2 regions of the Calorimonas adulescens genome follow, and region 1 is predicted to be linked to the other one. Evidence: a T-box and tRNA genes for the amino acid it is inferred to sense, from the RefSeq annotation. Region 1 holds a T-box; the other holds one or more tRNA genes.

Region 1 (7,374 bases):
CGTCTACCACCATAGGTAAAAAAAGGGTTGGAGACATGGTGAACATAGAGTGTGACGTGATTGGGAAATATATAAGGAAGTTTTTGGCTGGAGAAAAAGGGAATGGCCTTGCTGAAAAGCTTAAAGAAAACGGCTATATTTGAGGAGGGATATAAATGTTAAATTCTATAGAAGAAGTCATAGAAGACATCAGAAACGGCAAAATGGTTATAGTCGTGGACAATGAGGACAGAGAAAATGAGGGTGATATCGTAGCTGCGGCAGAGATGGTGACACCCGAGGTCATAAACTTCATGGCAGGATATGGACGCGGACTGATATGTGTGTCCATCCCTTCATACAGGGCAAGGGAGCTTATGCTTTCACCTATGGTCCAGAAAAATAGCGACAGCCATGAGACTGCTTTTACAATCTCTGTGGACGCCAGGGAAACCTCTACAGGTATTTCGGCATATGAAAGGGCAAAGACTATAAAAAAATTGATATCGCCAGATGCCGTGCCTGAAGACTTTAACCGGCCTGGCCACGTCTTTCCGCTTATCGCAAGGGATGGCGGGGTTTTGGAAAGGCCAGGCCATACCGAAGCCTCCTCTGACCTTGCCCGTCTTGCCGGCCTCTATCCCGCAGGTGTCATATGCGAGATAATGAATGATGACGGCACCATGGCGCGCCTGCCGCAGCTCATTGAATTTGCAAAAAGACATGACCTTAAGATAACATCTGTGGAAAAGCTTATAGAATACAGGCTTAAAGCGAATAATGGTATGCAGATGAGTGTAAAGACACATCTTCCCACAGCCTATGGAGACTTTACACTTGTGGCCTATCCTGATTCCAACTCGAGTGAGCCCCATATAGTGCTGCTCATGGGTGATGTATCAGGGGATAAGGCCAGGCCAGTTCTTACAAGGATACATTCAGAGTGTATGACCGGTGATGTATTTGGGTCTTTAAGATGCGACTGCGGCAGCCAGCTTCACAGGGCTCTCCGGATGATAGCCCGTGAAGGGCGGGGCATCCTCATATATATGAGGCAGGAAGGCAGGGGTATAGGACTCATGAATAAACTAAAGGCCTATAGACTTCAGGATGAGGGTTACGATACTGTAGATGCCAACCTTCAACTGGGATTTCCGCCAGACCTCAGGGACTACAGGACAGCAGCAGCTATATTGAAGGACCTCGGTATAAACAGCATTAGGCTTCTTACAAATAACCCCGATAAGATTTCGGACATTGAAAAATATGGTATTCATGTAGCAGAAAGAGTTCCATTGATAACCGGCAGGAATAACATAAACAGCCAGTACCTCAACACAAAGAGGGAAAAAATGGGCCATATGATATAGAGGAGGAATAATTTATGAATGTATACGAAGGCAAACTGATTGGAAGCGGTCTTAAGTTCTCCATAGTGGTCTCCAGGTTTAACGAGTTTATAACCTCAAAGCTTTTGGAGGGCTGCCTTGATGCCCTCAGAAGGCATGGGGTTGAGGATGAAAACATAGATATTGTCTGGGTACCTGGTGCCTTTGAAATACCCCTTGCTGCTAAGAAACTGGCCGGAGCTCACAGATACGATGCAGTCATATGCCTTGGATCTGTGATAAGGGGTGCCACACCACACTTTGACTATGTGGCAGCAGAGGTCTCAAAGGGTGTGGCCCATGTCTCACTGGAATCAGGTGTTCCCACCATATTCGGCGTGCTCACTACAGACACAATTGAGCAGGCAATAGAAAGATCCGGTACAAAGAGCGGCAATAAGGGGTACGACGCAGCAATGACAGCCATAGAGATGGCAAATCTGAACCATTCCTTAGATGAAGATATAATTTGAAAACAGGAGGCTTAAGCCTCCTATTCTTTATGCAAAGGTGTACTACCCCACCTTAAAGGCCTTCTCCTTGCAGTTTACCGCTGAAGGAGCAGGTCCTAATTGGCCCTGCTCTCGCTGTCATAAGTCATCTCCATCTCTATCTGTGCAGATTTTCTGGCTATATCAGTCCTGGTTATGATTCCCTTATCAATAAGGGTCTCTATGATACTTATTATGGCTAAGGTGTTCTTATAATCTATCTCTTTAAGCCTTGCCATTTGAGCATATATATCCAATTCTTTCACAGTAAACGCCTCCTTTTAAGTAATTATTTCCAGTATAAAGCTGCTTTATTCAAATAACTTTTATTTATAAAGAAGGGTTTTCCGGCAGAATGTCGAAATATATGTACAAATAATATTTTTGGAGGTGTATATCTATGGCATAGGAAAGAGAACTGGGAGTACTTAAGTTCGGTATGGCCATGGAGAATCAGGGCCTGGCCTTTTACATGGACTTTCTACCAAAGGTAAAAGACTCCGGCACAAAAGCACTTTTCGAAGCACTGGTCAAGATGGAAAAAGACCATTATGACTATTTAAGCGAGCAGTATCAAAACCTCTCCCGCGGTAAGGAGGTAGAAGACATAAAAGAAGAGTATGAATCCCCTGAAATATTCGTTGCAAGGATGGAACAGCAGGACGTATCACCAGAGGAGCCGTCTTTGGAGGAGCTTTCTACCCTGCGTATGGCGGTACTCATAGAGGACAACTTTATGAACTTCTATCAAAAGGCCGCTGCAGACGAAGAAGAACGCAGTGTAAAGAAACTCTTAAGCAATCTGGCGCAATGGGAGAAGAGCCACAAGGATGCACTTGGTGCCCGATATAAAAAGCTTATGGAAAAGTCTAATCTCTACAACCTTGGAGATATGAGCAGGTACCTTATGCTATAATTAATCTTGCATTTATGGATAAACTATACTATAATCTATAACAAAGCGATGAAGGAAAATAGTAGCCCCTGAACACTTGAAGAGAGTCGGCGGGTGGTGCGAGCCGGCAGGATAGGGGGTGAATCCATTCCGGAGCTGCGGGCTGAAACAGCAGTAAGCCTTGCCGGGAAGACCGTTATGCAGTTGAGCCGGGCTTTTGGCCAAGCAGGGTGGCAACGCGGGTAATTATGCTCGTCCCTTTTCAGGGACGGGCTTTTTATTTATACGATGGGAGGAAGGATGGTTAATATGTTAGACCCAAAGAGGATAAGAAACAATCCAGATGAGATCAGAGAATCACTCATCAAGAGAAACGAGTCCACAGAAAACCTGGACAGGTTTTTAGAGCTGGATGAAAAGAGGAGGAGCATCCTTGCCGAACTGGAAAAGCTCAAAAACCTGAGAAACAGCGAGTCTGAAGAGATTGCCAGGCTGAAGAGGGAGGGCAAGGACGCAAGTAAAAAGATTGAGGAGATGAGGGAGGTCTCGGATAAGATTAAATCCATGGAGGCTGATCTGAATGAGGTCGAGAGTGAGTTCAATCTGGTGCTCATGTCTATCCCCAATGTGCCTCATCCATCTGTGCCGATCGGGAAGAGCGAGGATGATAATATAGAGGTAAGGCGCTGGGGCGAGCCCACTAAATTTGACTTTGAACCAAAAGCACACTGGGATGTAGGTGAAGACCTTGGTATACTTGACTTTACCACAGCCTCGAAGGTCACAGGCTCACGCTTTGTATTTTTAAAGGGACTTGGCGCAAAGCTGGAGATGGCACTCATCAACTTCATGCTCACCATGCACACCACTAAACACGGCTATGTGGAGGTCTTTCCACCCTTTATGGTACACAGGCACAGTATGGAGGGCACAGGACAGCTTCCGAAGTTTGAGGAGGATGCCTTCAAGGTGGCAGGCACAGACTATTTCCTGATACCGACGGCGGAGGTGCCGGTCACCAATATGTACAGGGAACAGATACTGGACAGATCAGATCTCCCCATATACCATGTGGCATACAGCGCCTGCTTCAGGTCGGAGGCCGGTTCAGCAGGCAGGGACACAAGGGGCCTTATAAGGCAGCACCAGTTCAACAAGGTTGAGATGGTAAAGATAGTTGAGCCCGAAACATCATATGACGAACTGGAGAAGATGGTGAACGATGCTGAGGATGTGCTTCAGACTCTGGGTATCCCATACAGGGTGGTGGCCATAAGCACGGCAGACTTGGGGTTTACAGCAGCCAAGAAATATGACCTGGAGGTGTGGATGCCCAGCTACGGCAGGTATGTGGAGATATCCTCCTGCAGCAACTGCGAGGACTTTCAGGCCAGGAGGGCGGAAATGAAGTACAGGCCAGGCCAGGGTGAGAAGGCCAGATATGTCCATACCCTCAATGGTTCGGGTGTGGCTGTAGGCCGTACTGCAGCTGCCATACTGGAAAACTACCAGCAGCCTGATGGGAGCGTGGTAATCCCAGAGGCGCTGAGGCCGTTTATGGGTGGCATAGAGAAAATAACCAGGGAGAATGCAAAAGGCCGCAGATGATGCGGCCTTTTTGTTGCAAAATGTGATTCAGGCCATTGCTAAATTTATTTAATTTTGTTATTATGATTACAATAATTGTTTCGGTGTATAAGGCTCATGTCAGCAACATCCATGTACCTGACACTCGTTCTGATCTAATATTTGTAGCTCATTTTGCCGGGTGCGCCTCCATCTGGCATCCATGCCAGATGCCAGGACTCCATTTGCCGCTTATTAAGAGTATTATGGACGTGCTTTAAGGCTGAATTTGATGTTGCATGTCATCTTCCATGGGCTTCTTACACTAAAATCAATAGTAATTCCATTGGAAACAGGGGGATATTAATGAAGAAGATTCTCATAGCGGACGATGAAAGGTCTATAAGGATACTTCTCAGAGGGACCATGGAGGTATTAGATGATGTGGAGTTGATTGAAGCATCAGACGGTATTGAGGCACTTGAAAAAGTGATGGAATCAAAACCTGATTTAGCTGTCTTAGATGTGATGATGCCGGGGATGACGGGTCTTGAGGCATGTCGGGCCATCAAATCCAATGAAAGCCTTAAAGATACAAGGGTTATCATATTGACTGCTAAGGTGCAAAAATCGGATATGGATGATGCAGCAAATGCAGGAGCTGATAGGTACATATTCAAACCCTTTAGTCCATCTGAGCTCCTTGATGTCGTTGAGGAGATCCTTAATGAATAGGCGTACGTTGTATCTTGTCCTTATAGTGGTTCTTCTCATTGTCGTCATGTTGACTGCCGTAAACATATTTAACATAATTGAAGAATACAGCATACGTAATATACAGGCTGTAGATAGCCAGATAACCGGTGAGATACGTACATATATAAACGACAAACTGGAGAAGGCAGACTCAGATGCCCTTTTCCTTGCGGAGTTCATGGGCAGTTCCAGTGTGTTAAACTCTGATGTTGATGTGGACTATGATTACAATCTAAAGCGTGTGCAGGACATATTTGTCAGGTTTGCCGCAATAAATAACCTGTACAGCCAGGTGCGCTTTATAAATGATGAAGGAGATGAGATCATCAGGGTTGATAATGATGGCAGGGAAACCCAATTGATTCAGGATGATAAACTGCAAAATAAGGCAGATAGACCATATTTTAGAAATATTATAAACCAGCAAAAAGGCAGTGTATATGTCTCACCAATTGACTTGAATGTAGAAAACGGGGAGATAGAGGTGCCATTAAATCCTGTGCTCAGGGTCGGCGCTCCTGTATATGATAGGTCAAACCGGCTCAAGGGTGTAATTGTTCTCAATATCTCGGGGGACAGGCTTCTGAAATTTCTTGACGATTATGACAATATCTCAATTATAAACCAGGACGGTATGTATATATACAACCGGGACAGCTCAAAAAGATGGGGTAAAATCTTAGGAACAGGTAAGGAGTTCCAAAAGGACTTTTCAGCTGACACCATGGCGAGGATTGTTCGAGCAGGGGAAGGGTATATAGAGGAGAATGGAAAGCTGATTACATTTAAGCGCTTTGATGCTGGACATGAATTGTGGTATGTGCTTCTCAGCAACGACATGGCGGCAATAGCCAAGCCGTATAATGACCTGAAAAGGGCACTCCTGATAGCGACCATAGCTGGTTCTGCTGTTGCAGGGCTCCTGTTTGGGCTTTTTCTCAGAGAGTACCGCCGCTCTGTAACCAGTGAGAAACTGGAGGAGACCAACAGGCTGCTGATTGCAAAGCAAAGCGAGTTAGAGGAGGACTATGCTCTGGTTGAGGAGCTCAATGCTCAACTGGACGAGCAGACAAAAAATTTAAGAAAGCAGAGGGATATCACGCTAGCTGTGGTAGACTCTGTGGATGACTATATTATTCTTTTCCGTGAGGACGGCACAATAACTATTAATAGGAATGCAAAGGGCCTCTTTAATTTTGAAGCGGATGATACCGTAAAGGCTGAGGAATGGGCGAGGGTATTCTTTAAGCCGTTCACACCGGATGGCCTGGCCGATGAGCTGGTTTCTTTGTTGAGTGATAGGTTTTCTTCTCTGCAGAAGGAGATCTATCTGATACCACGCTCAATGTACTTTAAACTCTATTCAGTCCCGGTAAGTATGGAAAGCGGAGAGTACATAGGAAGGCTTGTGGTCCTCCACGACATAACCAGGGAGAAGGAGGTAGACAGGCTAAAATCTGAACTGATAAGCACTGTAAGCCATGAGCTCAGAACACCTATGAGCAGCATACTTGGCTTTGCTGAGCTTTTGACTACCAGACAGCTTGCTGAGGGAAAAAAGAAGGAGTATATAGGTATAATCCAGTCTGAAGCTAAGAGGCTCACGCAGCTTATAAACGACTTTTTGGATATTCAGAGGATGGAGAGCGGCAGGCAGGTATATAACATGAGAAAGGTTGACATAAAGGCTGTTGCAGAGGAAACAGTCAGGCTTTACAGGGATTCATCGGGCAGGGATATCCTCCTTGAGACAAGCAGCACGATACCCTTTGTCTACGGTGATGAAGATAAGATAAAACAGGTTTTTTCAAACCTTATATCCAATGCCGTCAAATACTCCAGTGAAGGGGATATCAGGATAAGCCTGTCCAGAGACGGCATGATGGTTAAATGTTCAGTGTCAGATAGGGGCATAGGCATACCGGATGAGGAAAAGGACAAGATATTTGAAAGGTTTTTCAGGGTACACAGTGAAGACACCAGAGAGATAGGCGGTACGGGTCTTGGCCTGGCCATATGCAGGGAGATAGTGACGGCCCATGGCGGTGACATATGGTTTGAATCGGAAGTGGGTAAGGGCAGCACCTTCAGTTTTACCATACCCATATACAGAGAAGTAAAGGAGGACAGTAGACATGACGAGTGACAAAAGCAGGATGGAGCGGCTTATGGAAAAAGCAAGAGAAAGCTTTTATGAAGAACTGGAAAAGAAACTTTTACGAATGATAGAGATCCTCAGCAAGGGGAAGGACATAGATGAGTCGGAATCAGAGGAGCTGAAAAGATTTTTTCACTCTAT
Region 2 (7,374 bases), on a different contig from region 1:
CCAGTATAAGGGTGGAGGGCAGGCTCTATAATGCAGACCAGGTTGAAACAGTTGTAGGTTTGTACAGGAAAAGCATTGATAGTATATGCAATGGTGGCGAGTTTGACTGGAATGACTTCAAGCTGTTAAGAGAAGCAGCAGGTTTCAACCAGGGCCTTGGCATTTTCAGGTTTGATGAGATTAAAAAGAGGGGGAATAGGAGTGCCGAATTATATAGGACCTGATAGGATTATTGAAAAGAAACAGAGGTATATGATACCATGTCTTTACCATTTCTATGAGAGGCCCATGCAGATAGTAAAAGGTGAGATGCAGTTTCTTTATGACAGTGAGGGCAATAAATACCTTGACTTTTATTCCGGGGTGTCCACCATAAACTGCGGACACTGCAACCCTGCAATAACAGAGAGGGTATGCGAGCAGGTAAAGACACTACAGCACGTGTCGTCCATCTACCTGACCCAACCGGTAGTGGACGTTGCCGAGAGACTGGCCGAGATTGCACCTGGCAAACTAAAAAGGAGTTTTTTTGTAAACAGCGGCAGTGAAGCCAACGAGGGGGCAATCCTTCTGGCTAAGGTATACACCCATGACAGTGAGGTGCTGGCCTTAAGGAACAGCCTTCACGGCAGGACGCAGCTTACCATTAGCCTTACGGGTCTTTCTTTCTGGAGGACAGAGCCGAACCCGGTAGGTGGAATAAGCTTTGTGCCAAACCCTTACTGCTACAGGTGTCCGCTAAACCTCAAATACCCTGACTGTGATATTGCCTGTGCCCAAGAGGTGGAGAGGGTCATAGAGACATCCACATCAAGGAACGTGGCTGCCTTTATTGTAGAACCCATTCAAGGGAATGGAGGGATAATCACCCCACCACCTGAGTATTTCAAAGAGGTAAAGAGAATACTGGATAAGTATGGAATACTCCTTATAGCCGATGAAGTCCAGACAGGATTTGGAAGAACTGGGAAAATGTTCTGCATGGAACATTTCGGGGTGTCTCCAGATATTATGAGTGTGGCCAAGGCCCTTGGCAACGGTATGCCCATAGGAGCCTTTATAACTACCGATGAAATTGCAGAATGCTTTACCAGGCCAGGCTCATCCACACTGGGGGGCAACCCCGTCTCCATGGCGGCAGCCCTGGCGACCTTAGACTACATCGAAGAAAATGACCTGCCCGGCAGGGCGGCCAGGCTTGGGGACTATTTGAGAAGCAGGCTCATAGAGCTTAAAAATAAGCACAGGATTATAGGAGATGTAAGGGGCCTTGGCCTTATGCAGGGTGCAGAACTGGTGCATGAGGACAGGAGCCCTGCAGTAAAGGAGATAGATATAATCCTTGAAAAGCTTAAGGATAGGGGCGTACTTCTGGGCAAGGTTGGTGAGTTTAGGAATGTGCTGGCTTTCCAGCCACCGCTTATTATAGAAAAAGAGGATATCGACCAGGTCATCGAGACGTTAAATGAGGTATTGGTAGAAATGGAGTAGAGAAACAGGCATCATTACGGTGCCTGTTTCTCTATATATGCTCTTTTTCTTTTGATTTGTTCGCTGAGTATGGCTTTTAATATTTTATCACGGGTATTGGTGTTTATAGAGACAAATTCAAGGGTATAGCGATTGACACCGTTATCATGTATGATATTTTTTATAAATCCATATACAGGGATAACTTCGGAATCGGGGAGCTGTATCCCTACAGCCAGACCCTTATATATTGGAAGCATATAAGGCGACTCGAATTCTATATGATTTCCTGAAATGGCTTTGATATTAATTGTTTCTGTAGAGTTTTCGTTTTTAATAAAACCATTAAGTTCCCACAAAATTTTATAGAAATATTCTTTTTCTATTGCCTCTAACTTTTTAAAGATGAGTCGTTTATACCCGATACCGGATATTTCCTTTATCATATACTCGAAGAAGTTCTGTCTATCATTGAAAGCCACCTGTATCTCCATTATATCTTTTGACAGGCTATCTACTTGGAAATCCTGAAATAATAAAATATAATCTTGGCCTGTATACTTCAATATCCCCTTATCGACATAAAAACGGTTTTCTGTCAGATAAATTATTATTGATACCTTGGTTATGTAGTTATACTCCATTAAGCTGTAATTGGTACTTTTTTTCTTTTTTAGCAAATCTATTGCCTTTAATACTATTTCAGGGTCGAACTGTGTACCTGAGCACGATTCTAGTTCTGCAATAATTTCTTCTGTAGTCTTGGATTTTGCATAGGGTCTGCCGGAACGCATTGCATCTATACAGTCGGCAACGGCAATGAGCCTGCTTATAAAGGGTATATCTCTCCCTGAAAGACCATCAGGATAACCTGTCCCATCATATCTTTCATGATGGTATCTAACATATTTAGATATATCGTTGATATCTGGAAAATCATAAAAGATCTCATTTATATACTGACAGCTGAGGATAGGGTGCTCCTTAATTTTTATATATTCTTCCTCAGTCAGTTTACCGTTTTTGTTTAGTATTTCATCAGGTATGCCAAGTTTTCCCACATCATGAAGTAAGGAGGCGTAATAAGCCATTTTTGTGGTTTTTTCATCAAGGCCGAACTCCTTGGATAAAAGCATGACCCAGTGCGCTACATTATACGAATGGTCAAAAGTGAAAGGGTCTTTTTTATTGAGCTGACCGGTCAAGAATATGGATATTCTCTCCAACATGATACTGGCAATATCCCCATTAAAATATAGTTCCAGTTTTTCTCGTATAAGCTGCAAGATAAGTGATACCTCTGTGTCATGCATAAGCCCATCCAAGTTATTCATTTTTATACCGGCAAACACCAATATTGCCATTAGATTATCATCTTTTGAGTCAAAAAAAGGTATTATTGCTATGCGATGTAATGGATACCCTTTCAGGTCGATGCCATATATCCTTTCAGCAGTTTCATTATCAACATCTTCGACGAGCAGAAGGTTGTGAGTGTTACACAACATGTTTATATAATCTCTGTCTATGATTACAGCGTAATCCGATGATATGAGTTTTTGCAACTCTGCGCTGTTTATAATAGTATCTTTAAAATTAATATAGGTATGGTCGTTGCTGAGATAACCTATGGAGGCAACCTCATAGGAAAAATACTTATCAAAAAAATGTACAAGCTGTTTAAGGTCGACTTTAAAATCAGTGTAATGGATATCAATTTCTTTGTATTTTGATGCACCCAATATGCTCTCCCCACCATGACTATATAGTACTAATTGTATAATATTATATGTTTGCATATAATATTCGACACTTTTTTCCATTTTCCTCTTTAAAAAAATTAATCCCCATTATGAGGGGGCTATTTTAAAGTTTATTATTGTCTGCCTGGAGTGAAGCAGCAGTATCCAATCTGGTCAGCGTCATTGAGCATCTTCTTCCAAACTTCTGGGTCATCAATGACTTCAAAAGCGGTGGGGTATAGTATGTGATTTTCCTTGAATATGTGGTCTCTCAGGTTGAAGACAATAAACCTTGTAAGCTCGTTTAACTCGCCCTTGAAATCGGCAAAGTCAATATCCTCTACGTTTTCCGATATCTCCTTCAGTCTTTTCTTGCGCGGCCTTAACATATCATGTTCCATCCTCATTATTCTTGACGGGCCGCTTATACCCCTCTTTTCCAGTTCAGGGAACAACACATCCTCCTCCCTCTGGTGATGCTTTTCTGTCTCTACAAGGTGCTCAGCTATATGCCTCAGCTCCTTGAATATTACAGCCTCAGGTTTATATGTGTCCATATTCTGTATCATATTATTGGCCTCGTCCAAACTATCCAGGAACTTCAGTATCACGTCGTGCTCCGATATCAATGTATGCAACATGGAACCCGGCTCCAACCCTGCCTTGAAGTTTTCCAGCTCAGCGGAGAGCATTTCCATGTGTATGGAGCAACTGTAAGTATATCCCCAACGAGTCTGACAGGACATGATTCATATCACATTTTGATATGATATTTTTTAGAAAGGAATCAGGATTTTATGGTATAATGAAATCGATTGGAGGTTGATAATAATGGCTGTAGGCAGTGTTGATATAGCGAAAATAGCAGTAAGAATGGCCCTCTCAACAAGGGAAGAGGAACATGAACTAAAGGCGAAATATCAGGAAAATGGGATTAGGGTGGCCGCTGTGGACTTTGGGGGAGATTTTTCCTCCTCGATACAAAAGATTGTGGAGAGGACATGCGTGGCTGCAAAACGTGAGGGAATAGTAACGGATACCCATGTTGGTGAAGGAGCGGTAGCCGGAGCTGTAAGGGATGCACTTATGGAGGTATCCTTAAAGGCAAGCGGATTTAACGTAGGTGGGAAGGTTGGCCTGGCCAGGTATGGAGAACACCTTACTGTATGTGCATTCTTTGGCATAGGCCTGTTAAATCTAAATGAGGTTGTAATTGGTCTCGGACACAGGTCTGTTGGTAAAGAGTATTGACACTAAAGAATATTTATGTTATACTTTGATGTGTCGCTCGGAGAGGTGTCCGAGGGGTTTAAGGAGCTGGTCTTGAAAACCAGTGTCTCCGCAAGGGGCCGTGGGTTCGAATCCCACCCTCTCCGCCATGAATAAGATATTATTTTAATGTAGCAGATTTTGGAGGAGTACCCAAGTCGGTGAAGGGGCGGTCTTGCTAAGACTGTAGGTCGTGAAAGCGGCGCGAGGGTTCGAGTCCCTCCTCCTCCGCCATACATGATGAAATAGAGCTTACCTGAAATGGTAGGCTTTTTATTTTTAATTGGAGCGTTTCTGTGGTAATATAATAGTGAGGTGAGACAGGATATGCCAATAAGGTTTAGTCCGTCAGGACGATGGTTTTTATATGTGATAGCTGTTATAGTTATGCTGTTTATAATCATTGCAGGTGGAGCAGGTCTGATAGTAAACTATCAGTGGCTCTCCAGCTTAGGTTATGGAAAGATTTTTTTTGTCCGGTTTTTTGCAGAACTGGAGCTGGGCATCCCTGCCTTTTTAATAATTTTTTTCCTTCTTTACTTTTATTTTAATAAGATAAAGAGGGACTATATCAGATATACAGGTGATGTAATGTCACCTAAAGAGACAAAGAGGCTTAATATTTTTGTGCTGTGGGGTTCTGCCCTTATATCTGCAGTAATGTCCATAGAGCTTGCCAGCACAATGTGGCAAAACTTTTTAAACTACTTGCATTCAGCCGATTTTGGATATAATGACCCGATTTTTAATAAAGACCTGAGCCTGTATCTCTTTAAGCTGCCATTCTTAAATGGTGTTTATAACTTTTTGCTCTTTCTTATTGTAATACTGGTAGTCCTCACTGCTATAATATATGTGCTCATGTACTATTCCAATGCAACAAGGTTTTTCAGATATTCTGAGGAGAATCATGCCTTCAGGTCTATCCCAAATAGAGAAATAATAATGATTGCCATAAACCAGGTCGCCATACTGGGGCTGGTATTTTTTGTACTTCTCTCCTTTGGCTATTATTTAAAAGGATTTAACCTCTTGAATTCGCCTCTGGGGGTAGTGTACGGCGCTGGTTATACAGATATACACGTGACGCTGCTCTTTAACAGGATACTCATAGGTTTATGTATTGCAGCAGGTATCATATTTGCGGTAGGCGGCCTCAGGAGAAACATAAGGCTTACTGCATCTGGACCGCTTCTGGTTATAGCTGTAGTGGTAGTGTCATATATAGCCAGTGCTGTTGTCCAGAATTTTGTAGTTTCGCCAAATGAGTTTAACAGAGAAAAGCCGTATATTAAAAACAATATCGAGTTTACACAACTCGCTTATGGTGTGAATAACATAAAGAGGATAAGCTTTGGAGATGTACAGGATATAAGCGATGTTGATATGAACATGAACAGGAATACCATAGACAACATACGTATAAATGACTACAGGCCAGTGATTCAGGTTTACAATCAACTTCAGGGCATACGGATGTATTATAGATTTAACGACGTAGATATTGATAGGTACAATATTGATGGTAAGCCAACAGAAGTCTTTCTATCTGCAAGGGAACTCGATAAGAACAGGATTTCAGACCAGGCCAGGTCATGGATAAACATGCACCTTGTCTACACTCATGGCTATGGTGTGGCGGTAACCCCTGTAAACAAGGTGACTCCGGAAGGGCAGCCAGAATTCATTGTAAAGGACATACCACCTAAAGGGAGTATACAAATAAACAGGCCGGAGATCTATTTTGGTGAACTAACCAATGACTATGTTATCGTTAATACTGATGCAAAAGAGTTTGACTATCCTGCCAGTTCGGGAGAAGATAACGTGTATACGGAGTATAGCGGCAAGACTGGCACAAAACTGGGATTTTTTAATAGAATTTTATACACCTTGTACACAGGCGATGTAAGGCTGCTGTTTTCGAGTGATATAGGGCCTGAAAGCAGGATATTAATAAACAGGAATATAATGGACAGGGCACAGAGGATTGCACCTTTTCTTATGTATGACGAAGACCCGTATCTTGTGATTGACAATGGCAAGCTTTACTGGATGTTAGATGCTTATACGGTAAGCAATAACTTCCCGTACTCCACGACTTCTGTCATAAATGGCAGGCAGTTTAATTATATAAGGAATTCGGTCAAGGTAGTCATTGACGCCTATGACGGCTCTACTGACTTTTATATATATGACAGCAATGACCCTGTCATAAAGGTATATCAGAGCATATTTCCCTCCCTCTTCAAGCCTTTTGAGGCCATGCCCGAGGGGTTAAAAGAACATATAAGATATCCCCAAACGCTGTTTGACATACAGTCAGTTATATATGGGACATACCACATGGATAATGAACAGGTATTCTATAACAAGGAAGACCTCTGGAACATAGCTAAAGAGAGATATCAGGAAGAGGTACAGGATATAGAGTCGCAATATATTTATATGGCGCTGCCTGACAATAGTGGTGAAGAAGAATTTATTATTATGGTACCTTACACACCGGCCACGAAAAACAATATGATATCATGGATGGCTGGGTATACAGACAGTGAAACCAAAAAGCCAATCCTTGAGATATATGAGTTTCCAAAAAATGTCCACGTGTATGGTCCTTTGGAGGTAGAAGCGCGTATTGATGAGGATGCCCATCTCTCACAACAGATAACACTGTGGAATCAGAGCGGTTCGTCGGTGATACGTGGAAACACATTGGTTATACCAATAGACAGGTCTATACTATATGTAGAACCACTCTATATATCATCCAGTGCTGAGAACAGCATACCAGAGGTAAAGCGTATAATAGTCTCTGACGGGTCAAAAATAGTTATGGCTGACACCATACAGGGTGCACTGGGGCAGCTCATTGGCAACCAGCAAGAAGCGA

Evidence for each region. The T-box of region 1 lies ahead of serS (serine--tRNA ligase). A T-box ahead of a tRNA ligase gene usually reads a tRNA of that ligase, here a tRNA-Ser.
Region 2: it has a tRNA-Ser gene. The T-box ahead of serS (serine--tRNA ligase) is inferred to sense a tRNA for this amino acid. The anticodon was not compared.

Annotation. Positions count from the first base shown of each region.
Region 1 covers NZ_VTPS01000006.1:98,341-105,714, forward strand. Annotated here, with positions in the region: gene ribE (riboflavin synthase) at 1-143, shown strand, start outside; gene FWJ32_RS05425 (bifunctional 3,4-dihydroxy-2-butanone-4-phosphate synthase/GTP cyclohydrolase II) at 156-1,349, shown strand; gene ribH (6,7-dimethyl-8-ribityllumazine synthase) at 1,364-1,840, shown strand; gene FWJ32_RS05435 (hypothetical protein) at 1,936-2,124, opposite strand; gene FWJ32_RS05440 (ferritin-like domain-containing protein) at 2,277-2,774, shown strand; T-box leader at 2,814-3,016, shown strand; gene serS (serine--tRNA ligase) at 3,063-4,361, shown strand; gene FWJ32_RS05450 (response regulator transcription factor) at 4,686-5,054, shown strand; gene FWJ32_RS05455 (sensor histidine kinase) at 5,047-7,221, shown strand; gene FWJ32_RS05460 (response regulator) at 7,211-7,374, shown strand, end outside.
Region 2 covers NZ_VTPS01000003.1:76,950-84,323, forward strand. Annotated here, with positions in the region: gene FWJ32_RS02970 (peptidase U32 family protein) at 1-224, shown strand, start outside; gene FWJ32_RS02975 (aspartate aminotransferase family protein) at 202-1,491, shown strand; gene FWJ32_RS02980 (HD-GYP domain-containing protein) at 1,506-3,212, opposite strand; gene FWJ32_RS02985 (hemerythrin domain-containing protein) at 3,347-3,958, opposite strand; gene FWJ32_RS02990 (HutP family protein) at 4,044-4,463, shown strand; tRNA gene FWJ32_RS02995 (tRNA-Ser) at 4,503-4,591, shown strand; tRNA gene FWJ32_RS03000 (tRNA-Ser) at 4,625-4,715, shown strand; gene FWJ32_RS03005 (UPF0182 family membrane protein) at 4,809-7,374, shown strand, end outside.